DNA from 2 places in the Desulfofundulus thermocisternus DSM 10259 genome. Region 2 is predicted to be linked to the other one. Evidence: predicted binding sites of a transcription regulator. Region 2 holds the regulator's gene; the other holds the start of a gene.
The links. The regulator LexA, encoded in region 2, represses DNA repair genes until DNA is damaged. The targets are predictions, from matches to a motif close to CNAACANNTGTTNG.
Positions count from the first base shown of each region.

Region 1: a site for LexA is predicted at 8,398-8,411, ahead of dinB (DNA polymerase IV). Genes of this name have one in related genera too.

Region 1 is NZ_JMLG01000004.1:89,113-99,861, forward strand. It holds gene BR83_RS15130 (NAD(P)-binding protein) at 1-2,043, shown strand, start outside; gene BR83_RS0105475 (CoB--CoM heterodisulfide reductase iron-sulfur subunit A family protein) at 2,007-5,021, shown strand; gene BR83_RS15135 (hydrogenase iron-sulfur subunit) at 5,114-5,611, shown strand; gene BR83_RS0105485 (4Fe-4S dicluster domain-containing protein) at 5,647-6,777, shown strand; gene BR83_RS0105490 (4Fe-4S dicluster domain-containing protein) at 6,819-7,388, shown strand; gene BR83_RS0105495 (CoB--CoM heterodisulfide reductase iron-sulfur subunit B family protein) at 7,452-8,303, shown strand; gene dinB (DNA polymerase IV) at 8,430-9,665, shown strand; gene BR83_RS0105505 (hypothetical protein) at 9,684-9,974, shown strand; gene BR83_RS0105510 (hypothetical protein) at 10,023-10,340, opposite strand; gene BR83_RS15145 (PAS domain-containing protein) at 10,446-10,749, opposite strand, start outside.
Region 2 is NZ_JMLG01000006.1:21,432-32,180, reverse strand. It holds gene miaA (tRNA (adenosine(37)-N6)-dimethylallyltransferase MiaA) at 1-535, shown strand, start outside; gene hfq (RNA chaperone Hfq) at 567-809, shown strand; gene BR83_RS0106870 (selenium metabolism-associated LysR family transcriptional regulator) at 867-1,769, opposite strand; gene BR83_RS0106865 (methionine gamma-lyase family protein) at 1,766-3,013, opposite strand; gene spoVK (stage V sporulation protein K) at 3,079-4,038, opposite strand; gene BR83_RS17590 (sensor histidine kinase) at 4,301-4,996, shown strand; gene BR83_RS17585 (sensor histidine kinase) at 5,073-5,411, shown strand; gene BR83_RS0106835 (Coenzyme F420 hydrogenase/dehydrogenase, beta subunit C-terminal domain) at 5,459-7,348, shown strand; gene BR83_RS0106830 (DUF1847 domain-containing protein) at 7,530-8,171, shown strand; gene lexA (transcriptional repressor LexA) at 8,195-8,803, opposite strand; gene BR83_RS0106820 (sigma 54-interacting transcriptional regulator) at 8,965-10,671, shown strand.

The sequences.
Region 1 (10,749 bases), on a different contig from region 2:
GCGGACAATGGAAATCTGCGCATCCGCTACGTTTTGCCCGGCGGCCAGGTGCAGGAGGAAGAATTCGACCTGGTGGTCCTTTCCGTGGGCTTTACGGCTGGGGAAAAGGCCAGGGAGCTGGCCTCCCGGCTGGGAGTAGAAACTGATCCAGCGGGATTCTGCCGTTTTAATGAATTCAGCCCGGGGGTAACGTCGGTGCCGGGGATCTTTGCCGGCGGCGTCTTTGCCGGCCCCAAGGACATCCCGGAGACGGTGACCGAGGCCAGCGCCGCGGCGGGCTACGTTTCCCGGCTGTTGAGCGCCGCCCGGGGCAGTGAGACCCGGGTCAAGGAGTACCCCCCGGAGAGGCCGGTGCATAAGGAGCCGCCCCGGGTGGGAGTGTTTGTCTGCCACTGCGGCATCAACATCGGCAGCGTGGTACGGGTGCCCGAGGTGGTGGAGTACGCCAAACGCCTGCCCGGTGTAGTCTACGCGAGGGAATTCCTCTTCACCTGCTCCCAGGATAGCGTAGAGGAAATTAAAAAGTGCATTCATGAGCACCGTTTGAACCGGGTGGTGGTGGCCTCGTGCACGCCGCGGACCCACGCGCCGCTGTTCCAGGGCGTCATGCGGGAAGCGGGGTTGAACCCCTATCTGTATGAACACGTGAACATCCGGGAGCACTCCTCCTGGGTGCACCGGGACCGGCCGGAAGAAGCCACGGAAAAGGCCAAGGACCTGGTGCGCATGGCTGTAGCAAAGGTGCGCCTGCTCACCCCCATCACCCAGACTTACACCGAGATCAACAAGGGTGCCCTGGTGGTGGGCGGGGGAGTGGCGGGCATGACGGCAGCCCTCTCCCTGGCGGAACAGGGCTTTCAAGTGAGCCTGGTGGAAAAGGAACGTGAGCTGGGCGGGAACGCCAGGTACCTCTACTATACCCTGCAGGGTTCGGATCCCCGGCAGTACTTGAACGAACTCATTGATAAAGTGCTCAATCACCCGTTGATCCAGGTGTTTACCGGGAGCCAGGTGGTGGAAGCCGGGGGTTACCCGGGCAACTACCACAGCCGCATCAAAACGCCGGAAAAGGAACTGGAAATAAGCCACGGGGCGGTGGTTCTGGCCACCGGGGCCAGGGAAGCCCGGCCGCGGGAATACCTTCTGGGTCAGCACGACCGGGTAATGACGCAGCGGGAACTGGAAGAGCGGATTTACCGCGGGGAAGTAGAGGGTCTGAACACGGTGGTCATGATCCAGTGTGTGGGGTCGCGGGACGACGAACGTCCCTACTGCAGCCGTATATGCTGCAGCCACGCCCTCAAGAACGCCCTGAAGCTGAAGGAGAAAAACCCCCGGATGAACATCTACATTCTCTACCGGGACATCCGGGTGTACGGTTTGAACGAGCAATATTACACGCAGGCCCGGCAGAAAGGGATCATTTTCATTCGCTACGACCGGGAGAAGAAGCCGGCAGTGGAAGCAGCGGGCGGGGGACTGGTGGTCAGGGTGGTCGACCCCATTCTGGGGGCGGAACTGGCCATAGAACCGGACGTGCTGGTTTTGAGCACCGGGGTGGAGCCCGGTGAAGACAACGGGAAGCTGAGCCAGCTGTTCAAGGTGCCCCTGAACAGCGACGGGTTCTTTTTGGAAGCGCACATGAAACTGCGGCCGGTGGACTTTGCGGCGGAAGGGCTGTACCTGTGCGGCCTGGCCCACTCGCCCAAGCTGGTGGGGGAGAGCATCACTCAGGCCAACGCGGCGGCCATGCGGGCGGTGACGCTGCTGGCCCGGGACCGCCTGGCCAACGTGGCCATCACCGCCACCGTCAACCCCCGCCGCTGCGTGGGCTGCGGGGTCTGCGTACAGGTATGCGACTATCAGGCCCGGAGCATAGACCCCCTGCGGCGGGTGGCCGAAGTGAACGAAGCCCTGTACAGAAACACAGGTTTGAATTATTCCCCTGCGGTTCCTGCAGGTTATTACTCAACATTTACGATGCTTTTAACAAGGAGGTCACCTCTGTGGCAACAAAAAGCCAGCCAAGAGGCTCCGTGGTGATTGTGGGGGCCGGGATCAGCGGGATGCAATCGGCCCTGGACCTGGCCGGGGCAGGGTTTAAAGTCTACGTGGTGGAGCGGGGCCCGGCCATTGCCGGCCATATGCCCATGCTGGATAAAACCTTCCCCACCAACGACTGCTCCATGTGCATCCTCTCTCCCAAGGTGGCCGACCTGGGAGGACACCACAACATCGAGGTATTCACCCTGGCCGAGGTTACCGGGGTAAGCGGTGAGCCGGGCGACTTTACCGTTACCGTCCGCAAGCACCCCCGCTTTGTGGATTTAAGTCGCTGTGTCAGCTGCGGTCGCTGTGAGCAGGTCTGCCCCCGGGAAACGGCCGACGACTTCAACCAGGGCCTGGGCACGCGCAAAGCCATATACAAACCCTATGCCCAGGCATTTCCCAACGCCTACGCGGTGGACCCCGACGCCTGCCAGCAGTGCGGCGCATGTGTGGAGAAATGTGCCCGCAAGGCCATTGACCATCATATGCGCGAGGAAGAACTGCAGATCAAGGCCGGAGCGGTGATCCTGTCCCCGGGCTTTGAGCTGTTTGATGCAGCCGCCCGGCCGGAACTGGGTTACGGGCGCTTCCCCAACGTGGTTACCAGCCTGCAGTTTGAACGGATCCTGAGCGCTTCCGGTCCCTACCAGGGTCACCTGATCCGGCCCTCCGACGGCAAAGAATCCCGGCGCATTGCCTGGATCCAGTGCGTGGGGTCCCGGGAGCCCCGCTCCGGGGCTGATTACTGCTCGGCCGTGTGCTGCATGTACGCCACCAAGGAGGCCATCGTGGCCATGGAACACAACCCCGGGCTGGAAGCAACCATCTTTTACATGGATATACGGGCATACGGGAAGGGTTTTGAGCAGTACTATCGGCGGGCAAAAGAAGAGCTGGGTGTGCGCTACGTGCGCTGTGCGGTTTCCGAAGTAAAAGAAATTCCCGGCAGCAGGAACCTGCTGCTGTGCTACCGCACCCCGGAAGGCGCTTTCCGGGAGGAAGAGTTCGACCTGGTGGTGCTGTCGGTGGGCCTGCGCCCGGCCCGGGGAGCCCGGGAACTGGCAGCCGCCCTGGGAGTGGAGCTGGACCGGTTTGGTTTTTGCCGGAGCGATCCCTTCAACCCGGTGGCCACTTCCAGGCCCGGAATTTTTGCCGGCGGCGTCTTTGCCGGCCCCAAGGACATACCGGAGACGGTGACCGAGGCCAGCGCGGCGGCGGGCTGCGTTTCCCGGCTGTTGAGCACGGCCCGGGGCAGCGAGACCCGGGTCAAGGAGTATCCCCCGGAGAGGGCGGTGCACAAGGAGCCGCCCCGGGTGGGGGTGTTTGTCTGCCACTGCGGCATCAACATCGGCAGCGTGGTGCGGGTGCCCGAGGTGGTGGAATACGCCCGGAAGCTGCCGTGGGTGGTCCACGCCCAGGAGTTTCTCTTTGCCTGTGCCCAGGACAGCCTGGAGAAAATCCGCCGGACCATCATCAACCGCAAACTCAACCGGGTGGTGGTGGCGTCGTGCACGCCGCGGACCCACGCGCCGTTATTCCAGGGCGTCATGCGGGAAGCGGGGTTGAACCCCTACCTGTATGAGCACGTGAACATCCGGGAGCACTCCTCCTGGGTGCACCGGGACCGGCCGGAAGAAGCCACGGAAAAGGCCAGGGATCTGGTGCGCATGGCCGTGGCCCGGGTGCGCCTGCTGGCTCCCATTGCCCAGACCTACACCGGGATCAACAAGAGTGCCCTGGTGGTGGGCGGGGGAGTGGCGGGCATGACGGCGGCCCTCTCCCTGGCGGAACAGGGATTTGCCGTGAGCCTGGTGGAAAAGGGAGCGGTGCTGGGAGGAAACGCCAGGCATCTCTACTATACCCTGCAGGGTTCGGACCCGCAGCAATTTCTGGCCGGGCTGGTGGAGAAGGTAACCGGCCACCCGCAGATACAAGTATACACGGGCAGTGAAGTGGTGGAAGCGGGGGGTTACCCGGGGAACTACCACAGCCGCATCAGGACGCCGGAGAAGGAAGTGGAGATCAACCACGGGGCGGTGGTTCTGGCCACCGGGGCCAGGGAAGCCCGGCCGCGGGAATACCTTCTGGGTCAGCACGACCGGGTCATGACGCAGCGGGAACTGGAAGAGCGGATTTACCGCGGGGAAGTAGAGGGTCTGAACACGGTGGTCATGATCCAGTGTGTGGGGTCGCGGGACGACGAACGTCCCTACTGCAGCCGCATATGCTGCAGCCATGCCCTCAAGAACGCCCTGAAGCTGAAGGAGAAAAACCCCCGGGTGAACATCTACGTTCTCTACCGGGACATCCGGGTGTACGGGTTGAACGAGCAATATTACACGCAGGCCCGGCAGAAAGGGATCATCTTCATTCGCTACGACCGGGAGAAGAAGCCGGTGGTGGAAGCAGCGGGCGGTGGGCTGGTAGTCAGGGTGGTCGACCCCATTTTAGGGGTGGAACTGGCCATAGAACCGGACGCGCTGGTTTTGAGCACCGGTGTGGAGCCCGGTGAAGACAACGGGAAGCTGAGCCAGCTGTTCAAGGTACCTCTGAACAGCGACGGGTTCTTTTTGGAAGCGCACATGAAGCTGCGGCCGGTGGACTTTGCGGCGGAGGGGCTGTACCTGTGCGGCCTGGCCCACTCGCCCAAGCTGGTGGGGGAGAGCATCACCCAGGCCAACGCGGCGGCCATGCGGGCGGTGACGCTGCTGGCCCGGGACCGCCTGGCCAACGTGGCCATCACCGCCACGGTGGAAGAAGAGGTCTGCGTGGGCTGCGGGGTCTGCGTGCAGGTATGCGACTATCAGGCCCGGAGCATAGACCCCCTGCGGCGGGTGGCCGAAGTGAACGAAGCCCTGTGCCAGGGATGCGGGGCCTGTGTGGCCGCCTGCCCCAACGGCGCCTCCCAGCAGAAGGGTTACGAAAAGGCCCAGCTCCTGGCCATGCTGGAGGCGGCCCTGGAAGCGGTGTGACGGGTACCTGCGGGCGCGGGTCTTTTCGGGATATGGCCGGCTGTAAAACCGGCGTTTCTACTGAAAAACATTAACCTGGAGGAGGTTTTTCCATGAGCGTGATGCTTTCTCAGCCGCCCCTGGCGGAGCCGGTGGGAGAGGAGCGGCGGGAGCCCGGCTTGAAGCTGGTATCTTCCTTTGAACCCAGGATCATCGGCCTGGTGTGTAACTGGTGTTCCTACGCGGGGGCCGATCTGGCCGGGACTTCCCGTATCCAGTACCCGCCCAACATCCGCCTGGTAAGGGTTATGTGCACCGGTTCGGTGGATCCCCTGTACATCCTGCGCCCCCTCATGGACGGGGCTGACGGCGTGCTGGTGGGCGGGTGACACCCGGGTGACTGCCACTATGGTAGTGGCAATTACAAGGCCCGGCGCCGCCTGGCAGCCTTAAAGGCCATCCTGAAGCAGTTCGGTATCGGGGAAGAGCGGGTGTGGTTCCGCTTCATCAGCGCCTCCGAGGGCAAGCGGTTTGCGGAAACAGTTCAGGAAATGGTTGATGAGTTGAAAAAACTGGGGCCCAACCCCCTGCGCCGCCGCTGGGATATATAAGGGGTCAATGGGTCGCTGCAAAAAGGTGATGGCTTATGAAAACAGCTCTGCTACAAGTTGAAGCCGGCTCTCCCCGGCAGGCCGCGGAAAAATTTTTCCGGACCCTGCTGGACCGGCGGGTGGTGGATGCCCTGATCGTTCCCCGGGAAGTGCCTTCCCGGCGCATGGTGGTACCCGCCCTGGTCACCTCCGGCGATGGGCTGTCCGGTGTAAACCCCTTTGCCCCCGTAGCCATTATCAATGCCGCCCGGGCTGTGAGCAGGCTGGCCTTCCAGGATCCCGGGGTCAAGGTGGGGGCGGTTTTGCGCCCCTGTGAAATCAGGGCGCTGGTGGAAATGGCCAAATTGCAGCAGGTTACCCTGGAGCGGGTGCTGATCATCGGCGTGGACTGCCTGGGTACCTTTGAACCGGCCGATTATTACCGGCTGGCGCAGGAGGGCCTGGATACCGGCGCCTGGCTGGCGCAGGCGGCCGGCTCCGGCAAAACGGCCTTAAACGGGGCAAAAATCAGAACTGCCTGCAGCATTTGTGAAGCCATATCCCCGTCAGGGTTACCTTTAACCCTGCACTGGGTGGGCTGCGATACCGGCCGGGAACTCTATCTTTCCTGGGATGAGGGGCAGCTCGACCTGGATGCCCTCCTTGACGGCAGCGGCGTCCTGGTTCCGCAGGCATTACCGGCAGCCAGGCAATCTCTGGTAGAATCCCTGCGGAAAGAGCGCCGGGAACTGGGGCAGGAAATGTGCCGGGACTTCGCCTCCCGCACTGCGGATATCAACCGGCTGCTGGATGAACTGGCCCCCTGCCTGGGCTGCCACAACTGCCGGGAGGTCTGTCCCCTCTGTGTCTGCCGGGAATGCGTTTTCGACAGCAACCTCTTTGAACATGAACCGTCATGGTACCTGCACCGGGCGGCAATCCGGGGCGGGCTGGAATTGCCCGCCGACACCCTGCTGTATCATTTAACGCGCATGCATCACATGGGGGTCAGCTGCGTGGGCTGCGGCCAGTGTGAGAGCGGTTGCCCCAGCAGGATTCCCCTGACCCTTCTTTTCCGCACCATCGGGGAAAAGCTGCAGGGTCTCTTTTCCTACGTGCCCGGTGCCAGCGTGGATGAGCTGCCTCCCCTGGCCACCTACCGGGAGGACGAGCTGGAACCCCGGTAAGGCCGGCCGCGGTACAGCAATTGATGCGAGGTGAATATTTTATGGCCACGGCCACTCTTTACCTTCCGGCCGGAAAGGTAACGGTGGATGCGGCCTTCAGGGAAGAAGTGGCCCGCTTGAGCGGCCAGCCCCTGGAGCTCTGCTTTCAGTGTCAGAAATGTGCCTCCGGTTGTTACCCCACCCGTGAGGGTGACTATACCCCCAATGAAATTATGCGCCTCATTCAATACGGCGCCCGGGAGGCGGTATTGAAGAGCAGGACCATCTGGCTCTGTACATCCTGTGAAACCTGCGGCCTGCGCTGCCCCAACGGCATCCGTATGGCCGAAGTGATGGATACATTAAAGCAAATGGCCGTTGCCCGCGGCATTGTGCCGGACGGTGAAATCAGCCCCCTGTTTCACAACCTGTTTTTAAACGAAATCCGGTCAACCGGCCGGGTGCAGGAAACCATGTTGATGCTGAAGTACAGGCTGAAGACCGGCGGCCTTTTGGCGGATGCCAAGCTGGGCTGGCAGCTGTTCCGGCGGGGCAAGCTGCCCCTGGTGCCGCGCCTCAAAAAGGACCCGGCGGTGCGCCGGATTTTTGAGCTGGCCGGCGGGCGGGGGTAAATGGTAACGGCACCGTAAAGCAAACCGAAGCGGTCAAACCTTACCGGGAAGAGGTGCATGGCCATGAAATACAGTTATTATCCCGGTTGTTCCCTGGAGGCCACCGGGGTGGAATACAACCTTTCCACCCGGGCGGTGGCCGGGGCCCTGGGAATGGAGCTGGTGGAGCTGCCCGGCTGGACCTGCTGCGGTTCCTCCTCGGCCCACGCGATTAACAGGGATCTGGCCCTGGGCCTGGCGGCCCACAACATCGCCCTGGCCCAGGAGCAGGGGCGGGACCTGGTGGTGCCCTGTTCGGCCTGTTACACTCGCCTGTCCAGGGCCGACTACCAGATGAGGCATGATGCCGGCGAAAGGGTCCGGGCGGAGAGGCTGGCCGGTTTTTCCTATACAGGGCAGGTCCGTATTTATTCCTTTCTGGAGATAGTAAAGGACCGGGTGGGTTATGCTGAAGTGACCCGGGCCGTGCGCAGGCCCCTGGCCGGCCTGAAGGTGGCCTGCTATTACGGGTGCCTGCTGGTACGTCCCCCGGAAGTACGCCCCTTTGACCGGGCCGAGGACCCCGCTTCCCTGGATGAGCTGGCTGCCGCCCTGGGGGCGGAGCCGGTTCCCTGGTGCTATAAGACCACCTGCTGTGGGGCCGGGCTTTCCCTGACCCGGCCGGAGGTGGTGGGAAAACTGGTGGCCCGGATTTTGTCCGCCGCCCGGGAAGCCGGGGCCGGCGCCCTGGTTACTGCCTGTCCCCTGTGCCAGAATAACCTGGAGATGCGCCGTCCGGCTGACGAAGACATCCCTGTGTTTTATTTTACCGAATTAATGGGCGTGGCCCTGGGGCTGGGAGAGGCATCCGGCTGGTTGAAAAAACACCTGGTCGATCCCTTCCCCCTGCTCCACCGGCTTTCCCTGGCCGGGTAACTGCCACGGTCCGGGCCCGGGGAAAAGGGAGGTTCAGCACTGCCGGAAAAATTTACCCCTTGCCCAGAACAGGTGTTCCAGTTAAAATTAAGCTGGAACACCTGTTTGAAGGCAGGGGGTTTAATTATGTCCCGGGCCATTATGCTGGTAGATATGAATGCCTTTTTTGCCAGCGTCCACCAGGCCCTGGATCCGGCTTTGCGGGGCAGGCCGGTAATTGTGGCCGGGGACCCGGCCAGGCGCCACGGTGTGGTCCTGGCGGCCAGCTATGAAGCCCGGGCCAGAGGGGTGAAGACCGGCCTGACGGTGGCCGAGGCCCGCCTGGCCTGCCCCGGGGGAATTTTCATCAAGCCGCAGCACGAACTCTATGTTGACTTTTCCGCCCGTATCCTGCGCATCCTGCACGACTTCACCCCCCTGGTGGAGCCCTTTTCCATTGATGAAGCCTTCCTGGATGTCACCGGCTGCTATAAACTTCTGGGTTCTCCGGTGGAAATCGCCCGGCAGTTAAAGGAGCGCATCCGCCGGGAGGTGGGTATTACCTGCAGCGTGGGGATCGGCCCCAACAAGCTCCTGGCCAAAATGGCGGCGGAGCTGCAAAAACCCGATGGCCTTACCGTGCTTACCCCCGAGGATGTTCCCCGGCGCCTGTGGCCCCTGCCGGTAAGGGAACTTTTCGGCGTGGGCCCCCGTTACGAGGAGCATCTGAGAAAGCTGAATATCCATACCATTGGCGACCTGGCCTGTTTCCCGGTGGACATCCTTAAAAGACGTTTCGGTGTCTACGGGGAAACCCTGTGGCTCTTTGCCCGGGGTATCGACCACAGCCCCGTGGATCCCGGCAGCTTGAAGCAGGTGAAGAGCATCGGGCAGCAAATCACCCTCCCCCGGGATTACCGGGGTGAGGAGATCCGGGTGGTGCTGTGGGAACTGGCCGACCGGGTGGCCCGGCGGGCCCGGGCGGGGGGATATGCGGGCAAAACGGTAATCCTGTCCCTGAAGGATAGCCACTTTAACTGGCTGTCCCGGCGGAAAACCCTGCCCTGTTACACCAGCCTGGCTGAAGATATTCACCGGGCCGCCATGGACTTGCTGGAACGGCACTGGTCCCCCCGGTGGCCGGTGCGCCTGGTGGGGCTTGCCCTGGGGGGCCTGGCGGCCCGCCTGCCGGAACAGCTCACCCTTTTTGGCGAAAGGGAAAAACGACAAAGGGCGGAACAGGCCTGCGACAGCATCAAGAAGCGGTACGGGGAAAAGGCCATCTTCCGGGCCGTATCCCTCACCCGGGCAGGGGTGTTTTATGCTGCGGAGCCGCCGGATACGGCGCCGTCTTTTCTAATGAAAATGCCCCGGGACAGGTAAAACGGGGGGTGAGGAGGCATGAGGGAAGGCAGCAAAATATGGAGCCACCGGGTCATACTGCCGGAAGTGCGGGAGAAGGCCACTCATACCTGCGGGGAATGTTGCTTCCTGGTGGAAATTCAGGGCCGCTGGAAGAGTCTTCCCGGTTGTGTGGCCGGTATCCGCTGCTACCGTACCCTGGAAAAGCGCGTGCCCCTTAAAATTCACGCCCTGGATATTTTGAAGATGGCCGGCCGGGAAGGTCTGCGGGCGGCTCTTGCCCGGGGCAACCCGGAGTACCCTGCCTGCGGGTTTTTCCGGCCCCGGTAAGCAAAAGCCGGACCGGCGGTCTTCGTGCTTACTTCCGGATCGCCTTTTCTACATTATTCCCCACTGGCGGGTGTATTCCAGCTTTATTTCATATTCATGGGGTTTGAAGCCGTGATCCTGCAGCAGTTCCTTAACCTGGTACGCCTCCAGGCTGCACCCTTCCAGGATGACGGCCTTCCGGGTGCCCCGGCAGCAGAAGCCCTTCTCCCGTAAAAGCTCCATCATGGAGGCCACCCGCTCCAGCCGTTCCTTCAGGAAGTCGCCCAGCTGGCGCACGTCTTCCGGCCGGACCGGGCCCTGGATTTTCTCCAGCGGCAAGTTTCCCTCCAGAAGTTTCAGTATTACCGTAACCCGGTAGTTTACCATAAAACCATAACCTCCTGTTCACCAATTGGGTGCGGTAGAGCCATTTTTATACCCGGCCCTCCGCGCAGCGTTCCTTGAGGAACCATTAGCCGTCTTGCGTTCCAGCTACCCGGTTTTGGCTCCCGCCTGCTCCGGCGTGGAGGCCGGATAGACCTCCTGTCCCGGAGCCTCCAGCAATACCAGCGTTCCGGCGTATATCCCTTCCTCGTCGTAGACGAAAATCACTTCCCCGTTCAGGTTGCGGGAGTTCAGGTGGACCCTTTTCACGGATCGGGAACCCATATTCCGGTAAATAAATCCGGCCAGCTCGGGATCCACCGCGTCTATGCTGATGCCCGTCTCCATGCTGCCCAGGTAACAGCGGGCCATGAGATTGGCCTGGATTACCCGGTGGTTGCGGTCCACGTAA
Region 2 (10,749 bases):
TCAGCGCCTTGTCGAAGTGGATCCGGAGACAGCAGCGAAGGTTCATCCCAACAATCTTAAACGGGTAATCAGGGCACTGGAAGTTTATCACCTTACGGGGCATCCCATGTCAAGTGCTTTAAGGCAAAAAGGCGATGGTCCTCCCTATAATACCCTCATTATTGGATTAACCATGGATCGGCAGAGGCTTTACCAGCGCATTGAAGCCAGGGTAGAACAAATGCTAGAGATGGGCCTTGTAGATGAAGTACGGAGTCTTTTAAAAAGGGGGTATAGTCCTTACCTGACCTCGATGCAGGGTCTGGGTTATAAGGAGATTATCGCTTACCTCCGGGGTTTGTCCACAATAGAGGAAGCAATCTACTTACTTAAAAGAAATACAAGAAGATTTGCTAAAAGACAATTTACCTGGTTTAAACGGGACCCGCGGATTAACTGGATAAATATAGGGCATTATACCGGTATCACAGAAATAGCACAAGAAATTACGAAACGAGCAGAAGGAGTCTTATTAAATACGTCGAAGACAAATTAGAAAAAAATACTACCGACGGAGGGACCTTCCAATGAGTAAGCCGCAAATAAATTTGCAGGATGCATTTTTAAATCAGGTGCGCAAGGAAAATATTCCCGTGACCATCTTTTTGGTCAACGGTTTTCAGCTTAAGGGCGTGGTCAGGGGTTTCGATAACTTTACCGTAATTTTGGAAAGCGATGGGAAGCAGATGATGGTTTACAAGCACGCCATATCCACCGTCAGCCCAATGCGTCCTATGACTACCTCTTTTTCCGAGCAAAAAGCACAATAAGCACAATAATAGTTAATAAATGGTCTCTCCGTTGGAGGGGCCTTTTGTTTTGGGATATTACTTACCCGTCTCCCCTTCTTTTGTTATATAATCCCAAAAAGCGCCAGCAGCAAAACTCAGCGGCCACTCTTTTACATGAACCAGGTAAAGGTAACGGGTCAGATCTAACTCTTTTAGGGTTACTTGATATACCCTTTTCAGGGCCAGCGGTTCAGCGGCAGCCAGGGCAGAAACCAGGCTAATTCCCAGGCCAGCCTGTACAGCTGTAATTACAGCCCGGGTGCTACCCAGTTCCATTACCACCTGTGCATCTCTCACGGAAAGGCCCAGCTGGGCCATTTTTTCTTCCATAGAGCGGCGGGTGCCCGAACCCGGCTCGCGGAGGATCAAAGGCTGGGTCAATAATTCAGCCGGGCTTACTGCGTCCCGGTTTATCCAGGGATGTTCCGGCCCGACAATAAGTACCAGCCTGTCCTGATACCAGGGCAAACATTCGAGCCCATCCTCTTTAACAGGTGCCCCGGTTATTCCCAAATCTATTTCCCTCTCCTGTACCCAGCGGATAACCTGACTGCTTCCCGCTATTCGCAGGGTAACCTCAATTCCAGGGTAGTCCCGGTGAAAACGGCCAATCAACAGAGGCAGGAGATATTCACCGGGAATGGTGCTGGCTCCCAGATTGAGATGACCTTTTTTAAGTCCTTTCAGTTCATCTAATTCGGATTTAATTTTTTGAAAGTGGCGCAGTATCTGCTGTGCTTCCGGGTATAGAAGCCGTCCGGCTTCGGTGAGCTCTACTTTTTTATCTCCCCGGTAAAAAAGGGTCGTACCGAGGCTTTCCTCCAGGGACCTGATTTGAAAACTTATTGCTGGTTGGCTCATGTAGAGATGTTTGGCTGCCTTGGTGAAACTCTGCAGTTCTGCTACTCTTAAAAAAGCTTCCAGTTGCTTTAAATTCATCCTTTATTCACCGCCAGTACTGCCTTTGCTGCCGCGATCACGGCCAGCTGAACATATTCCTTGGACAGCCCCCCCTGCATATACACCGCATAAGGTTCACGCATCGGCGCATCGGCGCTTAGCTCAATGGACGAGCCCTGAACAAAGGTACCCGCAGCCATGATTACCGCATCATCATAGCCGGGCATGTCCACCGGTTGGGGCAGCACATGTGAATCGACAGGGGAAGACTGCTGTAACCCCTGACAAAAAGCAATTACCCTTTCGGGTGAACCCAAAAGGATAGCTTGAACAATGTCGGTACGTTCTTCCTGGGGCGCGGGATCTACTGTAAAGCCCAATCTCTCAAAGAGGCGGGCGGCAAAGATGGCTCCCTTTAAAGCCTCTGCTACCACATGTGGAGCTATGAAAAGCCCTTGAAAAAGTAAGCGCTGATAATCCGGGCTGGGTCCTACCTCTCTGCCCAGTCCCGGTGCTATGAGCCGGCTGGCGGCCATTTCTACGTAAGTTTTTCCCCCCACTACGTAACCACCACCCGGGGCCAGGCCTCCTCCGGGGTTCTTGATCAGCGATCCGGCCACTAAATCTGCCCCTACTGCTGGAGGTTCCAGGGGTTCTACAAATTCGCCGTAGCAATTATCCACAAAAGTTATTACGTGAGGATAATTTTTCTTAATCCAGGCTATTGCCCGGCCCATTTCGCTTAAATTTAAAGAAGGCCGCAGGCTATAACCCCGTGATCGCTGGAACATTATCATACGGGTGCGTTTATTAATAGCCCGGGCAACAGCATCTATGTTCAGCCTGCCGTTGGGAAGCAGGTCTACCTGCCGGTAAGTGATGCCCAGCTCTTTTAAAGAACCAGGGGCGTTACCCCTAATACCGATTACTTCTTGAAGGGTATCGTAAGGTGTTCCTGTTGCTACCAGTAATTCATCCCCGGGACGCAAAACACCAAATAGACACAGGGCAATGGCATGGGTACCGCTAACTATCTGCCCCCTCACCAGGGCGGCCTCAGCCTGAAACGCCCGGGCGTACACATTTTCCAGGGTTTCCCTTCCCTGATCGCCGTAACCATAACCAGTGGAACCTTTTAAATGATAATCGCTTACCCGGGCCTGGTGAAAAGCGGCCAGTACCCGGCTATGATTGCGGCGCGCTACTGCGTCTATTCTTTCATAATAAGGTTGTACTTCTTTTTCTACTTCTGCAGCCAGGGTAATCAAATCTGTGGTATTCAAGCCATAACTCCCCTTTTAAAGGTAATCAACGAAATGTTAACGGTTTATGTATACCATGCTGTATTCTAAGTTCCCGGGTTGTATTCCCGTGCCCGGAGAATATCTTCCCGGGTGATGGTCATTAAATCTTCCCTGCTGACCTGGCTCTTGCGGACCAGGCGGACTGCCTGCTGGCGTATGGCCCGTTCAATAAGGTTGCGTACCAGCCGGGCGTTACCGCTATGTACATGAAGGGAACGGCTTTCCTCCAGAATAAGACGCAATTCATCCCGCGCTCCCTGAGTTAAATGGTACTGGCGTTTTTTTAGCATGAGGTCCGCAATGGCCAGAAGTTCCGGGGTGGTATAATCAGGAAAAGTAATATGAATGGGAAAGCGGGAGCGTAATCCAGGATTACTTTCCATAAACCACTCCATTTCCTGACGATAACCGGCCAGGATAAGAATTAAATTATCTTTGTGATCTTCCATTCCTTTAACCAGTGCGTCGATGGCTTCACGCCCGAAATCTTTTTCACCGCCCCGGGCCAGGGAATAGGCTTCGTCGATGAAAAGAATGCCCCCCAGCGCTTTTTTAATCTGCTCCCTGGTTTTTTGAGCTGTATGGCCAATATATTCTCCCACCAGGTCGGCCCTTTCCACCTCTACCAGATGCCCCCTGGGTAAAACCCCCGCTTCTTTAAAAAGGCGGCCAATGATGCGGGCCACAGTGGTTTTCCCCGTTCCCGGATTACCTTTAAAAACCATGTGCAGGACCTGAGGTTCGGTAGCCAGCTTTTCTTTTTGCCTCCGGCGCTGTATCTCTACAAAAGCGTGAACTTCACGCACCAGTTTCTTTACTCCGGTGAGGCCAACCAGTGAGTCCAATTCTTTCATGATCTCCCGGACATTTTTTTGACGCTGGTCTTCACCACTTCCGCCAAAAGTTTTTTCCTCCTGCCCCCCTGGTGAAAAAACAGGAAAGTTCCGGCGTTCTTTAATTCCGTTTTGTTCTCCATGGTTTTGCCAGAGCCTGATTTTCACCAAAGGTAATCACCTCGCAGGCAGAGGTTTACTTTAAATTATACGCCTGCCTGGAGGGAACATTGACCTCTTGGAAGCAACCGGTTTTTACAGGTTATTATTCCCAGATTTATTTTTAAAGATATCAAAGCTATTTTCTTGCCTCCCGCGCTTTTTCCTGCTGAAATATGTCACTTTTGAGGTAAAGGAGGGTTTGGTTCCTGCGGTATCGAAATAGTTAGCATTTCGGTTCAACATTTATTTTTCTTGGAGGGAGATACTTTATTTGATTGTTTACAGGCGTATTTTGCCGTTGCGTACCAGGTTGGCCATTTTATCTTATGTGTCGGTGCTGGTGGCCATCATGGTAGCCGTTATATTTATGGGATTTAAAGTTTCCCATTTAATTGAAAAGGAGATGGGGAGACGTGCCCTGGCCATTGCCAGGACCCTTGCTCAGATGGAGGTTATACAAAATAACGTGGGGCATATCGGCGGTGCTGATGTTATTCAACCTCTGGCTGAAAAAATCAGGCTGGCTACAGGGGTGGAATATATTGTCGTAGTAGATATGAACGGAATTCGTTACTCTCATCCGGTAGCGGAACGCATAGGGGGTAAGTTTTCGGGTGGAGACCTTGGCCGGGCTCTATCCGGCCAGGAATATATCACCCGTACCGCCGGCATAAGGGGTCCCGCCGTTCGTGCTTTTTCTCCCATAAAAACGGATGAGGGCACGCGACAGGTTGGGGTGGTGGTAGTAGGAATTATTACTCCTACCTTTGCTCAACTTTATCAGGCTATCCAGGCTCAACTTTATCCTTCCCTGGCCGTAGGTTTGCTGGTAGGCTTGCTCGGTTCTCTTTACCTGGCCAGCAGGATTAAGGGAGCCATGTTCGCTCTCGAGCCCGAGGAAATTGCCCGTATTTTGGAAGAACGCACGGCCATGTTGCAGGCTATGGGCGAGGGAATAACTGGGTAAGTACAGCCGGGCAAAGGAGCTAAAGGTAGACCTTCTTATTGATCGTTCCTGCCGGTTGTTGAGGTTACCGTCCCGTATGGATGCTGCTGCCCTTGGGGTTGTGCTGGGCAACCTTCTGGAAAATGCCCTCGATGCCGTCCGGGACATGGAACCTTCCCGCAGGCGAGTGGAATTAGAAATGAGTGAAGATTCAGGGGAGTTGATGATTATGATACGGGATTGGGGAGCAGGTATACCGGAGCATCTGCAGGATCGGGTTTTCGAGCAGGGATTTTCAACCAAAGGAGCCGGGCGTGGAATAGGTCTCTACCTGGTTAAAAAGCATGTTGATACTGCCGGGGGGAAAATTACCATCCATTCCCGGCCGGGAGAAGGAACCACCGTTATGGTTCGTATTCCATTCTTTCAAAAGTAATATTTTGAAAGACTTTTCCGTGAAGGTAACTTACGGGGGGTTAACGTGTGGGCATCATTGATGTGCTGATTGTAGAGGATGATCCAATGGTAGTGGAAGTAAACCAGGGTTTTGTCAATGCCGTACCCGGTTTTAAAGTGGTAGGTGTAGCCCGTACAGGAAAAGAAGCGGTAAGGCTGGCAGCCCGGTTAAAACCTGCCCTGATCCTTTTAGATGTTTACCTGCCGGATATGAGCGGTTTAGCTGCCCTGCAGGAAATTCGCCGGCTTGGTTTACCTACCGATGTAATGCTGGTAACGGCGGCTCAAGATGCAGAAACCATAAAAAATGCTTTCCGTTATGGAGCGGTGGATTATATCATCAAACCATTCAAATTTAACCGCTTGAGAAGCGCCCTCGAGAATTTTGCATTTTTATATAATCGTTTAAATAAAAAAGCCCAGCTGGAGCAGGATGATATTGATCGACTGGCCCGGAGAAGAGCGGTGGCAGCTACTGAAGAGACGGCCGAAGGGATGCCAAAGGGTTTGAATGAAGTTACCTTAAAACAGGTTTTGCTTTTACTTATAAAGGAAGAAGCATCCCTATCAGCTGAAGAGGTGGCCGCTGCCCTGGGCCTGGCCAGGGTAACAGCCCGCCGGTATCTGGAATATTTATACCAGCTTGGTAAAGTAACGGTGGAACTTCAATACGGTTCGGTGGGATACAGGGAGGTAAACGTTTTGAGTGATTCATTTGTCGAATTACAGAATCGGGTTATCCAGCGGGGTTTATGTACGGCCTGCGGTACTTGTGCAGGAATATGTATTGCAGGAGCTATTGGATGGGGCTATAAAGACAACGAACCACTACCGGAATTAATTGGTAGCTGTACAGGTTGCGGTTTATGCACAATTATATGTCCGGGAGAGGAGGTTAATATTCCCCTTTTAGAACAATTTGTTTTTGGGCGTGTGAGGGAAGAAAAAATTCCCGACCTTGGTGTGTACCGCTATGCGCGGGCTGGCTGTGCAGTCGACAGGGATATCAGGAAACATGGTGCTAGCGGAGGATTGGTCACGGCTCTGCTGATTTATGCTCTAGAAAAGGGGCTTGTTGATTGTGCTCTAGTGGCCGGATATCGGCCGGACCAGCCCTGGCGTACCGAGGCAAAGCTGGCAGTAACCCGCCAGCAACTCCTGGCCGCAGCCCAGAGTAAATACGCTTGTGTACCAGTAAGTGCCCTTTTAAACAGGGCTTATAAAGAAGGTTACCGTCGCTTAGCGGTAGTGGGCCTGCCGTGTCAGATCCACGGCTTGCGCAAGATGCAGTATCACGGTCAGCCTGCATATCTATCCCGGGCGGTGGTGTTAACAGTGGGGCTTTTCTGTGCTTCCCAGTTTTATTTTGAGGGTACTTACCACCTCCTGGTAGAACATTTAAAGGTGGAGAAGCTAGAAGATATTACTTCTTTGAACTACCGGGACGGTGATTGGCCGGGTCACCTGACGGTAGAACTCAAGGATGGGCGGAAGTTGCTTTTGGATCGCCATCAGTATATGTACCATCATCTCATGCCTGCATATAAACGGGATCGTTGTGAAATGTGTGTAGACTGGTCTGCGGAATTGGCAGATTTGTCAGTAGGGGATTACTGGAGGCCACGGGTGCGGGAAAAGCGAGATTTGGTGGGAGTATCTTCCTGTCTGGTACGTACTCCAGCGGGTGAAGAGTTGTTGGAGGGGGCGGAAAAAAGCGGTTATGTGGAAACAATTTCATTGAAAGCTGATTCTCTGGCTGCCGGGATAGGTTATGAATTAAAAAAGCATGCCGCCGCTTTCCGCTTAAGACAACGACGTCATTTTGGTTGGCCTGTACCGAATTATTACCTAGAAATCAACAGCAAGCCCTTTCCTCGGGAATTACACCTAGCTCCCGAAAGGGGGCAACAACTTTAAACAGTAGCTCCGATAAAGATCCTGAGTACAAAGATTTAATTGAACTCATACTCTGGGGGCGATATAATCGCCGTTATGCACCGTAGGAGATAAGAAAATTGCCGAAGGATTTACTAAGGAATCACTAAGCCTGGGTACCATTATCTTTATAACATTATTCTATTTAAAGGAGTGAGCCATGATGTTCCGGTGCGCAGAGTGTGGAATCTACGCTTGCTACACGGGCCAGACGGAGAAAATTCCGGAGCACTGCCCCATGAATACTGCAGGTAATGTTTTTGAGGAAGTCGATAGAGAATACCGGCAGGATCCGGTTGCAGCCAATCTGGCCCTTAACTCGGCCTTAACTGAGTCCGCCGGTTACCGCAGGTGGAGCAGGCTGGAAGAGATCATCCAGTTCAGCCGTATGGCCGGATTTACTAAATTGGGCCTGGCTTTCTGCGTCGGATTGCGCAGGGAAGCAGCACAGGTGACAAAGATATTCCAGCAAGCAGGATTTGTCGTTGCATCGGTAATGTGCAAAACCGGCTCCAAACCCAAGGAATTATTAGGTATACGCGAAGAGCAAAAGGTTCGCCCCGGTCAATTTGAACCTATGTGCAATCCCGTCGCCCAGGCCTACTTGTTAAACCGGGCCGGCACGGAGTTGAACGTTTTACTTGGTCTTTGCGTGGGCCACGACAGTTTATTTATCAAGTATTCGGCAGCACCGGTTACCGTTCTGGCGGTCAAGGATCGGGTGCTGGCCCATAACCCTCTGGGAGCTATCTATGCCGCCCATTATTATGCTCCGAAACTGGCAGCCTGTAAAAAGTCGGATTAAAAGGAAAGGGAAACGGGTTTAATTTAAAGTTTGCGCAGCAGGCCCACCACCTTGCCCAGAATAAGCGGGTTTTTTACTCTAATGGGTGACATGGCCTTGTTTTCCGGCTGCAGGCGAATATGGTCGTCTTCCCGGAAGAATCTTTTAACCGTGGCCTCATCCTCTACAAGAGCTACCACAATATCCCCGTTATCTGCGCTGGACTGGCGCCTTACCACCACCAGGTCTCCGTCAAGGATGCCGGCTTCAATCATGCTGTCGCCCCGGACAGTAAGCATGAAGAATTCACCCTCTCCGGTAAAACTGGCCGGCAGGGGAAAAACGTCCTCCTGGAATTCCACAGCCAGGATGGGTTCTCCCGCCGCCACTCTACCCAGCAGGGGAATCATCCGAATGGGTTGATTTACAGGCAAAGTGTGTTCCCGTAATTCCAATGCCCTGGGTTTGGTGGGGTCGCGCCTTATTAAACCTTTTTCCTCCAATCGCTTTAAATAATAATGTACTGTGGAACTGGATTTAAGTCCCGCTGCCTGACCTATTTCCCGCACCGAAGGTGGATATCCTTTATTATGTATACACTTTTTGATTATTTCTAAAATTATCTTTTCCCTGGGGGTGAGGTCGGTGTTCATGATGACCATTAACCTCCTTTTTTTTTGGATTATATCATAGAGCGAATAAGGAAAAAACAATTGTTCGGATTTTATTATTATATTTTATTTTTTAGAAGGGAATAGAAGATAAGCGTCGAAATAAACCTTTAAATTCTGGACCACGTAGAAGGTGAAGTGGTATGCCCAGGTTATCCGTAGCCATTATCGGGGGCAATGAGGATGGTTATTCCATTTACCGTATGCTGAAAGCCGTAAAGGATGTACAGATTTTGGGGGTAGCCGATCCCGATCTTTCATCTCCGGGGATAAAGGCTGCGGCCGCAGATGGGGTTTTTACCACTGCTGATTATGGAGAATTGTTGCGTTTACCCGGCATAGATGTTTTGATCGAGGCTACCGGAGATCCGGAGGTCCAGCTGCACCTGCACCGGGTAAAACCACGGGAAATGTCTATCATGGAGGCCCGGGCCCTGGATCTAATGCTGGCCGTTTTAAAAGAAAAGGAGAAGTTGCTGGAAGCACGGCGGGTGCAAGGTGAGCTGGCCGCCATCCTCGATTCGGTCCAGGAGGCCATTGAAGTGGCGGATTCCCGCGGGGTTATTAAGTACGTTAACCCGGCCTTTACCCGTATTACCGGTATCAGTGAGAAGGAAAGGATTGGTCAGAATATCTTCGAAGCTTCCCCCGACGGGGCCCTGGCCACGGTACTGCGCACTGGCCGTAGTGTGGTGGGACACCGTACCAAAGTGGGAGGGAGTAATGCGGAAGTAATTTCCAATGCTGCTCCCATTTTTGTGGATGGCAAGATGGAAGGAGCGGTGGTGGTTTTTCAGCACTTTACTGACGTTATGAATTTAATGGAACAACTGCGCCAGAGCACCAGTATTATTGAGAATCTCTCCGATAAATTCGGCCAGGTTACCACCAGCAAGTATACTTTTGCCGATATACTGGGGAATAGTGCTGAGCTACGCCGCTGTATCCAGGTGGCCGAAAGGGCAGCCCGTACAAATTCTACCGTCCTCCTGCTTGGAGAAAGTGGCACAGGGAAAGAGTTGTTCGCTCATGCAATCCATCATGCCAGCCCCCGCAGGGATAAGCCATTTATAAAAGTTAATTGTGCAGCCATCCCGGATAGTCTTTTAGAGAGCGAGTTTTTCGGTTACGCCAAAGGAGCCTTTACCGGGGCAGTTAAATCTAAAATTGGTAAATTTGAACTGGCCCATGGCGGAACTATTTTTCTCGATGAAATTGGTGACATGAATCTTAATTTACAGGGGAAACTGCTCCGGGTATTACAAGAAATGGAATTTGAACGGGTTGGTGGTACCCAGACCATTAAAGTTGATGTGCGGGTTATTGCGGCTACCAACCGTAATCTGCGGGAGTTAATCCGCCAGGGTAAGTTTAGAGAAGACCTGTACTATCGCTTAAATGTGGTTGAAATTACCATACCGCCTTTACGGGTAAGGAAAGAAGATTTACCTATTTTAATTAACCATTTAATTATTAAATTAAATAGAAAATTAGGTAAAAAAGTTAAAGGCTTATCCAAGGATGCCGAGGAGATTCTTTATAGTTATGATTGGCCGGGAAATATCCGGGAACTGGAAAATGTGTTTGAACGGATAATGGTAACTGTGGATGAGGAGATTTTTACCAAAAAACATTTTATTCAACATATAAATCAGTTTAAGGCCTGTCCAGAAAAAGATATAGAGCTTATTCCCATCGATCAGATGGAACAGCTACTGATTAAAAAAGCCATAGCAAAATATGGTACCAGTGTAGAAGGCAAACGACGGGCCGCTCAAGCATTGAATATTTCTCTGGCTACTCTTTATAACAAGTTAAAGAAAAGCAGGATTGAAGAATTTACCAATTGATAGGAGTTGGAATTTTTAGACTAATTCTAAATATAAGAAAATGTCTACCATTTTTACTTTAGAGATTTTAAGTGCCTC